DNA from 3 places in the Corynebacterium pseudogenitalium genome. Region 3 is predicted to be linked to each of the others. Evidence: predicted binding sites of a transcription regulator. Region 3 holds the regulator's gene; each other region holds the start of a gene.
What was found. Region 3 encodes LexA, which represses DNA repair genes until DNA is damaged. Its sites were predicted from a motif close to CGAACANNTGTTCG; they were not measured.
Positions count from the first base shown of each region.

Region 1 (4,110 bases), 490 kb from region 3:
GCCCTTCAGTCGCAGCCATGTCCGCTACTCCCTCGCAGTCAAAAGAGAATTTGAATGGACTTAGTGTACGTCCGCCTCCGACACAATTGGCGTTTTTGGGTTCTGTGACAGAGGGCTGGCAGGGGGCTAAGGTAACAACTCTGTTACTTCCGGGAGAAAGGGCTGATCTTTGAACCATTTTCGCGCCATGTTCACGATGGCACCCGCACGACGGGACCACATCCCGGCGTTTCGCACAGCCGCCGGGGTAGCCATCCCACTACTGCTGTTGCTGTGGATCGGCCGTTTCGACCTCGCCATCTACGCCAACTTCGGCGCGTTCACCGGTGTCTACGGACGCCACGAAACCCGTCAGGACAGGGCACGGCACCAGCTCCTTGCTGGTACCGCCATCGTGGTCGCGATCGCAATTGGCGCGACGATGTCCTGGACCCACACCAACCAATGGCTCATTATGCTCATCTCTGCCGTCGCGTCCTCGGTGTGGGCGACCATCGCGCTGTGGTCAGGTACACGCCCAACCGGGTCCGTCTTCGTACTCTTCGCAATCGCCGCGGTGGGGTCCCTTGCCCACCCGGCACACCCACTGATCGCTACAGCAGTCGCTGCTGCGACGGCCGGTCTTTGCTTTGGGCTCGGGAGAATATCGCACCTCATAGGGGAAGGTCCCAATGTGCGTGAACCGCGAGGGGAGGAAGTGGGCGTCGATAAGCAGGCGCTGAAGCGAGAGGCAGCGCGATTCTTCCTCGCTCCCCTGCTCGCTGGAACGATCGGCATCATCTCCGTCGCTCTCATTGACCCGCTGTCGCACTTCTACTGGGCGATGGTCGCTGCGGTAGTGCCGCTGGTCAACAACCGCTACCGCGTGCAGTACTTTCGTGCCTTGCAACGTATGCTCGGCACCCTTTCCGGCATTCTCGTCGCCGGGTTCCTCCTCTCGCACCACATGCAGGAATGGCAGTTCGTGATATGGATCATCATCCTGCAGTTCTTGACCGAAACCTATGTCACCCGCAACTACACGCTGGCAGCGAGCTTCATCACCCCGACCGCCCTGCTGATGATCCAAGCCGTCGAACCTGCCCCCGTCGCGCCAATGCTCCTTGCGCGCAGTGCGGAAACCATCCTCGGTGCCGCGTCAGCACTCGTAATTATCGCCATCGGATACACGAAAACGAACCCGCACCTGGTGCGACAACGCTTCAACGTTGCTGCGCCGAAGTCTCAAGCTCCTAAGGCTCGAACCGATACTCTGACCCAAACCGCGGCTGATACAGCGCCGCATACTCCACATCCACAGCCCTGAAGTGTGGCGATGTCACTTCAGCAAGTGCCTGGATATAGTCCCCTACGATCGCCTTCGGCAGGCGCAGCCCCATCGTTAGGTGCGGAATCCACCGAGCACCACGGCCATCGGGATTGAGCTCGTTGAGCTCCCGCGCTGCTCGCTCAAGCTCGTCCGGGCCCTGCAGCAGCCACGCCACCGTCTGCTTCGACTTCGTCCCGAACACCACCGTGCCTACCCTGTCCAGACGCGCAGGCAATAACTGGGGCAGGAGTTCCCCTGCTCGGGCGATCACCTTTCGAGCCATCTGAGGAGCGAACGTCACTGACACGTGCGGGCGCTGCTGCTGAACGGGAAATCCGCGCTGCGCCAGCTCCTCATAAATCTTGCGAATCTCCTGCTCCTGCGTCTTCGGCAAGCGCAGCAAAATGTTCTCCGGGGACATACGACCTCACTCGTTGATGTCTTTCAGGTCCACGATAACGTCGGGGTTGCCGAACGCCTTGCGGACACGCTCGAGGGCATCGGGAAGGCTCAGCCCGTCGGCGGCAGCGCTTAAGATCACGTCTTGTAGGTCGCCTCCTCGGCCCCAATCTTTGTAGTCATCAAACCCATATCCAGTGCCGGTGAGCACTTTGTCATCGTTGAGCTTCAGCGCCATGACACCGTTTCCAACCCGCCACATCCACCCCGTCCCTAGGCAAGGCTCACTGGTTTTCGCTTTGCAACATGGCGTCGGAATCATCTCGAGACCCATGTACCGGTAGCGATCATCACTGTCATTGCTTGCCATGTTCGTCGAGCGCCTCCACCCTCAAGTGATTGTCTGCCACGTCTCAACGTACCAAACCGCCAGAAAGTTCGTTCATTTGTTCGAATCGTGCCGATCTGTGTCGGCGGGGGTTGATAGGGTGAGAGCAACTCACGAAAAGAGGGGGCATGACCAGCACAATCACCCGATGCGTCAACGATATTTCGGCAGCGCTGCGCACGTTAAGTGAGCTTTTCGCCGACCCCTCCGCCCTCACATTCAGTGATATCCGGCACGAAATGGAACGCCTCGAGGAGCAATTCAAAAAGAAGGCAACTATCGACGCCGCGTTCGCCTTCATCGCCGAGCGCGAAGAAGCTGGCCGAATTGTCGGCGCTAACTACCCCAACGCGTACCTCCAGCAGTGCCTCGACCTGTCAAAGGGCGAAGCCTACAACCGCCTTGAACGCGGCCGACTCCTCTTCGGCCAGCCGCCAGCACCTAGCATTCCCCCGGCCAGCGAGGAAAGCACCGAGGAGCTTTTCGCTCGCACCCATGAAGTGGAGCAGCAGCAGGCAACTGCCAGAAGAACGTCTTCCCAGGTTAGTGCAGAGAAGCAAAACATCATCCGGCGCGAACTCGACAAGTTGCTCAAAGCTGGCGTGGACGAACGCACCCGCATCTACTCCGCAGCCATGACCGAGGGCTTACGTCGCAACCCCGAAGACCTCCGGCAGTTCGTTCGCCGCGCAGTCAGCGACGTCAACCGGAAACACGCCCCACATACCAACCCTAATGCCGGGTATGAAAATCGTGGCATGTCCATTGGTCGTCGCAAATCGGATGGCACTGTAGACATCTACATCAACGCTACGGCTGGAGATGCCGCCCTGATCAAAGCGCACACAGACAAGGGCCTCGCGCCAAACTCCAACCTTCCAGCAGCGATGCACGACGAAGTGGACTCCCGCACCCGGCAGCAACGTCGGTTCGACCAGTTCTTCGCCATTTTCAAACAACACGAGCAATCGCACCAGAAGGCGAACGGCGGCGCTGCCTCGGTGGTCATTGCACTTACTCTCGACGACCTCGCCGACGGCGATGCTTCCATGCTTTACGGCACCAACACCGGCATCGAAGTCGACTGTTTCGATCTTGTACGCCTCGGCATGGACGGAACTACAGACTTCCTCCTCCAAGTGGACGGCGTCACCTCAGTACCACTGTGGATGGGGAGAACCACCCGGCTCGCATCGGTCGAACAGCGAATCGCAATGTTCGCCATCCAAGGAGTATGCTCCTGGCTCGGCTGCACCACCCCTATGTCAGAATGTGAGGCACATCATATCCTCGCCTGGATAAAGGGCGGACACACCGATATCGAAAACCTCACTGGTCTTTGCCGCGAGCACCACAGATACAACAACGACAACAGAGACGGCTCCTTTAACAAGGACTACATGGATTTCGACCCGCAAACAGGCAAAGCGGGATACCGAAAGCACCCGTCCGATCCAATGAAATTCAACCAATCGGTGCCTGCGAAACACTCGGCAGTCAGCAGAATCTACGCCGCAAAAGGCAGGTGCAACTGCGTACGGACCGGAGAGCGTGACCCCGCCTTGTATCCGCCAGGCCTCTCACCTCCCGTTACGGCTCCACTATCTCAAAGCGCCTAGGGTCGGAGGCATGAAGATCTTTACCGTCGGCCATTCAAACCTCGAGTTTGACCAATTCGTGGGCATGCTCGAGGCTTCCGGCGTGCGTGCAGTCGTGGACGTGCGCAAGCTTCCCGGCTCCAGGAAGTACCCCTGGTTCAACGACGATCAACTTGCCCAACACTTACCTGGGCACGGCATCGAATACTCCCGAAACGAAGGGCTCACCGGGCGGCGCAACGTGTCCAAAACAGTCCCCTTCGAGGTGAACGGCAACTGGCGCAACCGAAGCTTTCACAACTACGCGGACCACGCCCTTGGCGACGAATTCGCACAGTCACTCCAAGCGCTCAGGGAACAAGCCAGGACATACCCAACAGTAATCATGTGCTCAGAGGCAGTCTGGTGGCGTTGCC
Region 1 is NZ_CP072934.1:884,554-888,663, reverse strand. Features, by position in the region: gene KBP54_RS04315 (MFS transporter) at 1-19, opposite strand, end outside; gene KBP54_RS04310 (FUSC family protein) at 170-1,306, shown strand; gene KBP54_RS04305 (2'-5' RNA ligase family protein) at 1,233-1,730, opposite strand; gene KBP54_RS04300 (hypothetical protein) at 1,737-2,078, opposite strand; gene KBP54_RS04295 (HNH endonuclease signature motif containing protein) at 2,225-3,715, shown strand; gene KBP54_RS04290 (DUF488 domain-containing protein) at 3,726-4,110, shown strand, end outside.
Region 1: KBP54_RS04295 (HNH endonuclease signature motif containing protein) is a predicted target of LexA. The motif match lies at 2,148-2,161, and genes of this name have one in related genera.

Region 2 (4,110 bases), 470 kb from region 3:
GAGGTTGACGACGCAACCCCAGTCAGTGTGCGCGTCGACGGCCTCCCCCGAGGCTTGTCTTATGACGACACCAACGGCGTCATCGATGGCGTCACTGACGCGGTCGGCTCGCACTCTGTCACCGTCATCGCTACTGATACCAGTGGCAATACATCCGAGGCGGAGCTCGAGCTGGTGGTAGAGGACACCACTGCCCCAACAGTGCAAAACGCCGAGTTTGAGCACGAAATTGGTACACCGTTCTCGCATGTTGTTGATGCAACAGACGGCGTAGGGGTGGAACGGGTTACCGTTTCGGGTCTCCCACACGGTCTGCGTTTCGACGAAAGCTCCCGCACCATCAGCGGTACACCTTCAGCGCTGGGCAACTTCCAGACTTCCGTCGAGGCGTTTGATGCGGCTGGAAATACGGGCCAGGGCGCAATTGGATTCCGCGTGGTGGACACCGTCCGGCCTCGCATCTTGGTGGACCACAACCCGCCTGCGGCAACCAAGTTCGACTTGCCTATCCGAGTCGAGGACGCAACCAAGACCGCTTTGTCCGTGACCGGCCTGCCAGCCGGACTGCGGCATAAAGGGAACCGGATTGTTGGTTCGACCAAAGATTCGGGCACACACCGTGTAGTCATCACCGCCACGGATGAAGCTGGCAATCAAGCTTCCGAGACAATCACGCTGTCGGTGCCGAAGCCTCGCCCAACCAAGACAACAACCGCTTCGAAGCCTTCTACATCAGCTCCACAGAAGCCGAAAGAGACGACTCCCGCTGCAGAGCCTCCTCGCCAGACACCGGTTCCGACTAAGTCAACAGGCAAGACAACATCGTCTGCAGCACCGTCTGAGAAAGCTACGGCGACTACCGCACAATCCGAGCCTCCTACCTCAGATCCAACGCAGCCTCAGGTTGCAGAGGACGGCAGCGCTTCCGGTTCCTCGAAGGGTGGAATCGCCGCACTGGTAATTCTGGGCATCATCGCGTTGGTTGGTGGCATCGTCGCTACGAATCCTCAGCTCATGAAGCAGATTCAGTCGATGCTGCCGTAAGAGGGCGCGCCGACGTGCTTAGACTTTTGGTGTGTCCCAGTCCCACGTCGGTGCGGCTTCATCCGCAAACGAATCCACACCCCACCCATCCAACTCAATCTCGGCAGCATCATCGCGATACCCCACCCGACCAGGCTCACACACCCACTGCTCACCACTGGCAAACCGGAAATACAACGTCGGACCAGGCTTGACCACACGGATAAACCCATCCGTGACCAACGAATGACACCGCGAGCACAACGGCACCAAATTCTCCAAATCCGTGGTGCCGCCCTCGGCCCAATCCCGAATATGATGCATCTGTAAAAACCGCGTATGCCCACAGCCTGGCACCGCGCACTTATGCCCCCACATCCCTAGCAGCACCTGCACCTGCTTCGGGCTTGCCAAACGGCGTTTGCGCCCAAACCTAATCACCTGCCCCTGGGCGTCATAGAGCACACCCATCAAATCTGCATGATCTACCAAGTTGGCAAGCCGTGCGGCAGGCGCCGCCATGTGATTCGGCAAAAATGCTCGCCCATCTGATGTCATATGCACCATCACCTGTGCCGCCGGCGCCATCGTGGCGTGTGTGGCGGCCCCGGTGCGCACCATGTGCACCATCCCCATCAGTGATTGCAGCATCAACCGTGCCGGTGGCAGCCCGAAGGTCGAGCGCATCATCTGCGCATCCGCCTCATCCATCGCGTTGTCATCCGCATAGGCGTGTGCTCCTGCCCGCAGGGCTGCTTGAAAGGCCACACCGTCGGTAGCGTTCATGCAAAACCAGCCGCGTAGGTATTGGCCGTCTTCGCGGATGGTCAGCCCGCAGTGTTCACCAGCATCCTGGGGTTGTTTGTCGGTGGGGGTTGCGCCTGCCAGGGCGTGTACGAGGCCTTGGTAGCCAGATTCGGCGGCTATTTCTACGAGTTCGTGTTGGTTTGCCTCGGTGGCGTAGTCAAGCATGTAGCGCACACTGGTGTAGTCGATACTTCCTTGTCGCAGCGCGTCGAGGATGGTGGGAAAGCTTGTGAGTTTGCGTGCGACGGCGGCGTATTCGTAGGCGCGGGTGCGTTTCATTTTTAACACTCTGGCAAGCCATGCCCCGGTAGAAGCGCAGCCGTAGTGCTCGGCGAGGTTATGGGTGTCGAATTCGGCGATCGCGGTCAGTATTTCCGCGTGTGAGTATGCGAACAGGCGTGCGCTTTCAACGATGGTGTTGATGATGGTGTCGGCGTCGATGGTGGTGTGCATGGTTCCCCCTGGTGTCTTGGTTGTTTTTTAGTATACGTGTTCGAATGGTAGTGTCAAGAGGTTTATCCAAATATTTGTTGATGGGTGTCCGCGCCGCGGACAGTGCGCGGGGTGCTTTGCGACGCCCGCCTTCGAGCACGGGTGTGTGGGTGGGTGTCCGCGCGGCGGACACCTTGATGCAATCGTTGGGGTCTTGAGCTGAACTCGCTCTGTCCGCGCCGCGGACTGTGAACAAGGCCGTCACAAAGGGCTCGAAGTGTCCGCGCCGCGGACAGCTCAAATCTCGACTCGCCCAATTGGCTTTCGCGCTCTGTCCGCGCCGCGGAATGCTACTGGAGTCGACTAAAGCTTCGTTGGAGTCCGCGCAGCGGACTGTGCGCGAGGTTGCTTTGCAATAACGGGTAAATTGTCCGCCCCGCGGAAACCTTACTTATTGAGAGGTGGGTTGAGCCAAGCTTCGCCAGCTGTTTGTCCGCCCCGCGGACACCCTCATCAAACAATCAGCATGCCGCAACCGGCAGCTGATCCAGCTGGCTCCGGAGCCGTTCCGCAACGGCGTTGGCCATAGCTTGGCCGGTTTGGTAGCTGCCGTCGGCGGGGACAACGACCAAAGCCAATGCAACGTCCTGCCCAGCGGAATTTGACACGAGTCCCATCTGGCGCACTTCGTATCCACCGGACGCCGAGGGTCCCCACCCGCCTTTGAACCGCGCATTGGGGAGCTGGCCGAGGCCGTAGTTTTGCCCGGCTACGATTTGCCCCATCAGTTCAAGGACGGGTACGGCGCCGCTCAGGCAGCTCAGATTGGACATGAAGGTGGATTCCTCGGCGGCGGTAAGCATGGTTTGGCCGAAGGTTGAGAACTCGGGGCGGATGCGTTCAGTGTTGATGGTTTTCGGTACGCCGCCGTCGCTGAGGACGGTGTCACCTGCGCCGGGTGGCAGGGCGTTCCAGAGTTGCAGTGCGGCGTCGTTGTCTGAGGCGGTGATCGCGGCGGGTGCTGCGAGCTGCGCGGTGTCGGGCGCCACGCGGTACGCGGCGACTGCGAGTGGGACTTTGATGGTGGACCAGGCTGGCATCGCTGGGTCGTCGCTGCTTCCTACGCCGCCCGCGGCGACGGCGACGGTGCCTCCGAACTGGTTGGCAACTTCGTCGGCGATAGTGGAGAGCAGCTTATCGACGCCCACTTCGCCCACCGGCTCGTCAACTGGTACAGGCGGCTGAGCGTTCGGGTGCGTTGTCGTTGAGGTGACGGTGATGGTCGGCGGGGCGTCGTTAGTGGGTGTCCCGCAGGCCCCGAGGGCGGTCACGGCGAGGAGGGCGCAGCATGCTCGTTTCACCTCCACCACCCTAGTGCCCTAGGCACGAAAAAACCCGCACACGAGGTGCGGGTTTTCACGAGTGCTGAATTAGCCCTGACGAGCCTTGAAGCGTGGCTCCTTCTTGTTCAGGACGTAAACCTTGCCACGGCGGCGCACAACCTGGGCGCCCGGCTTGTTCTTCAGCGACCGAAGCGACTTGCGGACCTTCATCGGGCGCTCCTTTCTAATCGAGGATCTTCATCTTCGTGCGACCACTGGAAACAGTCTGGTCGCGACACGTCGCGTTATATTACCCCATCACGTGGGGAAACCAAAACGCCGGTGCTACTTGGTGTAGCGTTGCTCCATTTCCGACGCCACTTCGTCCAGACTCCGGTTCATTGTTTCGGGGACGAAGTAGCGGACGAATCCTGCTGCAAGGATGCCACAGATGATGAAGATGGAGAAGGTGGCGGTGGCGGAGAGGGCGTCGACAAGTGGGAGGAAGAACTGGGCGACGATCCAG
Region 2 is NZ_CP072934.1:1,852,753-1,856,862, forward strand. Features, by position in the region: gene KBP54_RS08920 (putative Ig domain-containing protein) at 1-1,044, shown strand, start outside; gene KBP54_RS08925 (HNH endonuclease signature motif containing protein) at 1,063-2,283, opposite strand; gene KBP54_RS08930 (serine hydrolase) at 2,784-3,623, opposite strand; gene ykgO (type B 50S ribosomal protein L36) at 3,693-3,815, opposite strand; gene KBP54_RS08940 (sugar porter family MFS transporter) at 3,930-4,110, opposite strand, start outside.
Region 2: KBP54_RS08925 (HNH endonuclease signature motif containing protein) is a predicted target of LexA. The motif match lies at 2,313-2,326, and genes of this name have one in related genera.

Region 3 (4,110 bases):
CAGCTCCCTGCCCAACGCAGGAAGACACGCGCATACAAGGACGTGATGTGGCGAATTCAGGAGCTGCGAGTGAGTTTGTTTGCACAACACCTTGGCACCCAAAAGCCTGTGAGCGTGCGTCGTATTGAAAAAATGGTCGATAAACTTCGCTAGTGAGCCTCGGACTTTATTCCAGTCCCTCTCGCTCGCGTCGTTTCATCAAGCGGATTTCCGACTGAAAATCTTCGGCGCTTTCAAAAGACTTGTACACCGAGGCAAATCGCAGGTACGCAACTTCGTCCAGTGTGCGAAGCGGTTCCAATACCGCCAGTCCAATGTCATTTGCCGCAACTTGAGAACTTCCTTGGGCCCGAACCGTCTCCTCTACTTGCTGCGCTAGCCGCTTCAATGCGTCGTCGCTAACGTTCCTGCCTTGACAAGCACGCCGAACACCAACGATCAACTTTTCCTTGTCGAACGGTTCAGTTACTCCATTGCGCTTCACAACGGTCAGCACGGCCTTCTCGATCGTTGTGAATCGGCCCCCGCACGATGTGCACTCTCGCCGCCGCCGGATAGCAGAGCCCCCGTCTACAACACGAGAATCTGTAACTCGCGATTGTTCGTGATGACAAAACGGACAGTACATCTACACCCCACTTTCTCGGAGAACAGTTATCACCCCCTACATTAGCGGGTTAACGTTGCGCTGCAGAAGCGACTTCATAGCTATGAGCAACGTTCGAATCGTCCCGCGACACCGAGTCCCACTCGCTATTACCGAAATCGCCCGAGATAAGTACAGCGACGAACATAGTTACCCCAAGAAGGGCTCCCATTAGAACGTTTGCTCGCTGCTCTTGAGGCTCGGCGGAAGAATAAACGGTTGGCTCGGGAGCATCTGCAGCCGCCCAGCGGCAACGAAAGTTCTGGTTGATAACCTGCTCGTGGCGTGACGGCTCACCCCCTCGATCACCCCGCATGGGTACAAAATCCCACACTTCAGCTGGCATTGAAGACCGTGGTGCAAGTGGAGCTCCCGCCATATCAGCACGAGTAGAAATTATTTTCGCCTGGTCAATGATGCTCATAAAATGCCCCTTACTTCATTTCGCGAATTCGAAGGTTTCTCATCTCACGCGAAACATTTTTAGCGTATTTGTTCGATTTAACTTCTATGTTCGATTTATACCATCTCATATCAGATCCCCACAACCCCCCCAACTATCGAACATATTTGCCCTCTTTGATATATTCTGTACAGAAGACACTATCGAGACTCAATGTGAGGACCCATGGCACGCAAGAACACAACCAGTGAAAAGTTCGATATGAGCGTACTTTCAGACAGACAAAAGCGAATCCTTCAAGTCATTCGCGACGCCGTCGTATTACGTGGCTATCCACCAAGCATTCGAGAGATCGGCGACGCCGCAGGACTCCAATCAACTTCTTCTGTCGCCTACCAGCTGAAGGAGCTCGAAAAGAAAGGGTTCCTTCGCCGTGACCCAAACAAGCCACGAGCCGTAGACCTCCGCCACCTGCCAGAATCTATGGGAGGTTCGGTTACACCGAAAGACGATGCGGACATTGATGGAACTTCTCCAGCACGGATGATCCCTGTCCTCGGCCAAATCGCCGCTGGAACTCCGATCCTGGCAGAGGAAAACATTGAACACTACTACCCCCTGCCGGAAGAACTACTCGATAGCGGCGACCTCTTCATGCTTCAGGTGGTTGGAGAATCAATGCGCGATGCAGGCATTCTCAATGGTGACTGGGTAGTCATCCGCTCACAACATGTTGCCGAAGAGGGCGAGTTCGTAGCAGCGCTAATTGACGGGGAGGCAACTGTCAAGGAGTTTCATAAGGACTCTTCCGGAGTATGGCTCATTCCTCATAACGATGCCTTTTCTCCGATACAAGGCAACGACGCCGAGATTATGGGCAAAGTGGTCTCTGTTTTCCGGACCCTGTAGCCATTTTTCGCCATTTCGCCCCCAACCGGGGGCTATCAAACACATGTAAAAGCATTCGGGCGCACGGTTTTGCAACAATAGGGGCAACCTAATTTTTGAACCCTGCTGATTCGTGGTTGCCCCACGGAGGAGTTGTATGTACGCCGAAGAGAGAAGAAGGCAGATCGCGTCACTTACCGCAGTCGAAGGACGCGTGAATGTTACGGAGCTGGCCGAACGGTTTGATGTAACAGCCGAGACCATCAGGCGGGACTTGGCAATTCTCCATAATGAAGGAATTGTCCACCGCGTTCACGGCGGAGCCGTCGCTAGCCAATCATTTCTCACCACAGAGTTTTCTCTTGATGCCCGGTTCCGGTCGGCACCGACCGCCAAATCGGCGATCGCGCGCGCTGCGACACAGTTTCTCCCAGAGGATCCTGGCGCTGGCATCTTTCTCGACGCCGGCACCACCATCAATGGACTGGCCGATCTTATTGCCGCAGCAGGAAAAACACAACATTGGTCTATAGTTACGAACTCCCTCCCGATCGCGCTAGACCTATCATCCTGCGGGCTTACAGACGTTCAGCTCCTCGGGGGGACAGTCCGTGCAATCACCCAAGCTGTTGTAGGCGATACGGCATTACGCACTCTCGCGCTTATGCGTGCAGATGTTGCTTTTATTGGCACGAATGCCTTGACTATTGACCACGGCCTCTCTACCGCCGACGCCCAAGAGGCTGCGGTCAAATCTTCAATGGTCACCAATGCACGCAAGGTAGTTGTGCTCTGCGACTCCACGAAGCTCGGCAATGATTATCTAGTTAGCTTTGCGCCGCTAGACGCAATTGACGTCGTTGTTACCGACACAGACGCACCAGAGAGCTTTGTCAGCGAATTGCGGGAGCGTGGAATCAAGGTCGTCCTTGCCGAAGAGTGAAACAAAAGGAATCAAATGCCCGATTGTGCCCGTTCTATTGCATTAACGGACATAATCGGGCATTATGGCTTTAGTAGCGCTTTTCGATACTGCAGCTGCACAACAGACTTTCGGTAGGCGCTACCCCACAGAGCACCAATTACTCTAAGGATGCGCCACATGATTCTGACGTTCACTCCGAATCCAAGTACAGATGCAACGCTTTCTGTAGCAACGTTGCGTCGCGGCGAAGTCGCCCGTGCCATTACCGCTACGCGAGAAGCTGGCGGAAAAGGCGTCAACGTGGCCCACGCCGTAGCGAAGGCTGGAAGAGCGGCACTCGCTGTAGTTCCCTGCGGGGAAAGCGACCCTTTCAAGTTCGCTGCTAACCGACTCGGTTTTCCTTTTGTTTTCATCCCGGTTGAGGGCAATATCCGTACCAATACTGCGATTACTGAATCCGACGGTACGACTACCAAAATCAATGAGCCTGGCCCTCAATACACCATTGATGTCCAGCAGGGGTTCCTCGACGCGCTTGATTCGCATAGCAGCGAATGTAAGGCCGTCGTCATGGCAGGGTCGCTGCCAAGTGGAGCCCCGGCGGATCTCTACGCAACGTTGACCCGAGAAATCCGATTGAGGCTCGCCGAAGACGTACTGGTGGCCGTCGACACATCAGACGAACCCCTGGTAAAGCTGGGAGATCAGCTTGAATCTGCAGCCCCCGATATCCTGAAACCCAACGCTTTTGAATTAGCGCAATTGGTGGGAGCCGATGGGCATGTACTAGAGACTAGCGCTTCAGCCGGAGACTACTCCGAGGTTGTTCAGGCAGCGAAACGCTTGATTCAGCGAGGGGCTAAAGAAATTCTCGTCACCCTCGGTGGCGCAGGTGCTTGCCTGGTCACCGCAGACTCTGCCTGGGCAGCAACGCCCCCACCGACTGTTGTGAAATCTACCGTTGGAGCAGGCGACAGCTCACTTGCTGGATATGTTATGGCTCGCACTCAACGCCTGCCGTTGGACCAGTGCCTCCAAACCGCGGTCGCCTATGGCTCTGCTGCAGCAGGCCTACCAGGTACCGGGATTCCAAGCCCTGACGACATCAACTTGGAACAAACCCAAGTCGTAGAAATCGATTCATAATTTAAGAGAACAGGAGTCCACCATGAGTGACAACATCATCACTCCACAACTCGTTAGTCTCGATGTGGACTACGGGTCGACGCCAAGAGAGGTCATCGAACA
Region 3 is NZ_CP072934.1:1,378,563-1,382,672, forward strand. Features, by position in the region: gene hrpA (ATP-dependent RNA helicase HrpA) at 1-153, shown strand, start outside; gene nrdR (transcriptional regulator NrdR) at 167-628, opposite strand; gene KBP54_RS06655 (hypothetical protein) at 678-1,070, opposite strand; gene lexA (transcriptional repressor LexA) at 1,275-1,958, shown strand; gene KBP54_RS06665 (DeoR/GlpR family DNA-binding transcription regulator) at 2,095-2,880, shown strand; gene KBP54_RS06670 (1-phosphofructokinase family hexose kinase) at 3,040-4,008, shown strand; gene KBP54_RS06675 (PTS fructose transporter subunit IIABC) at 4,031-4,110, shown strand, end outside.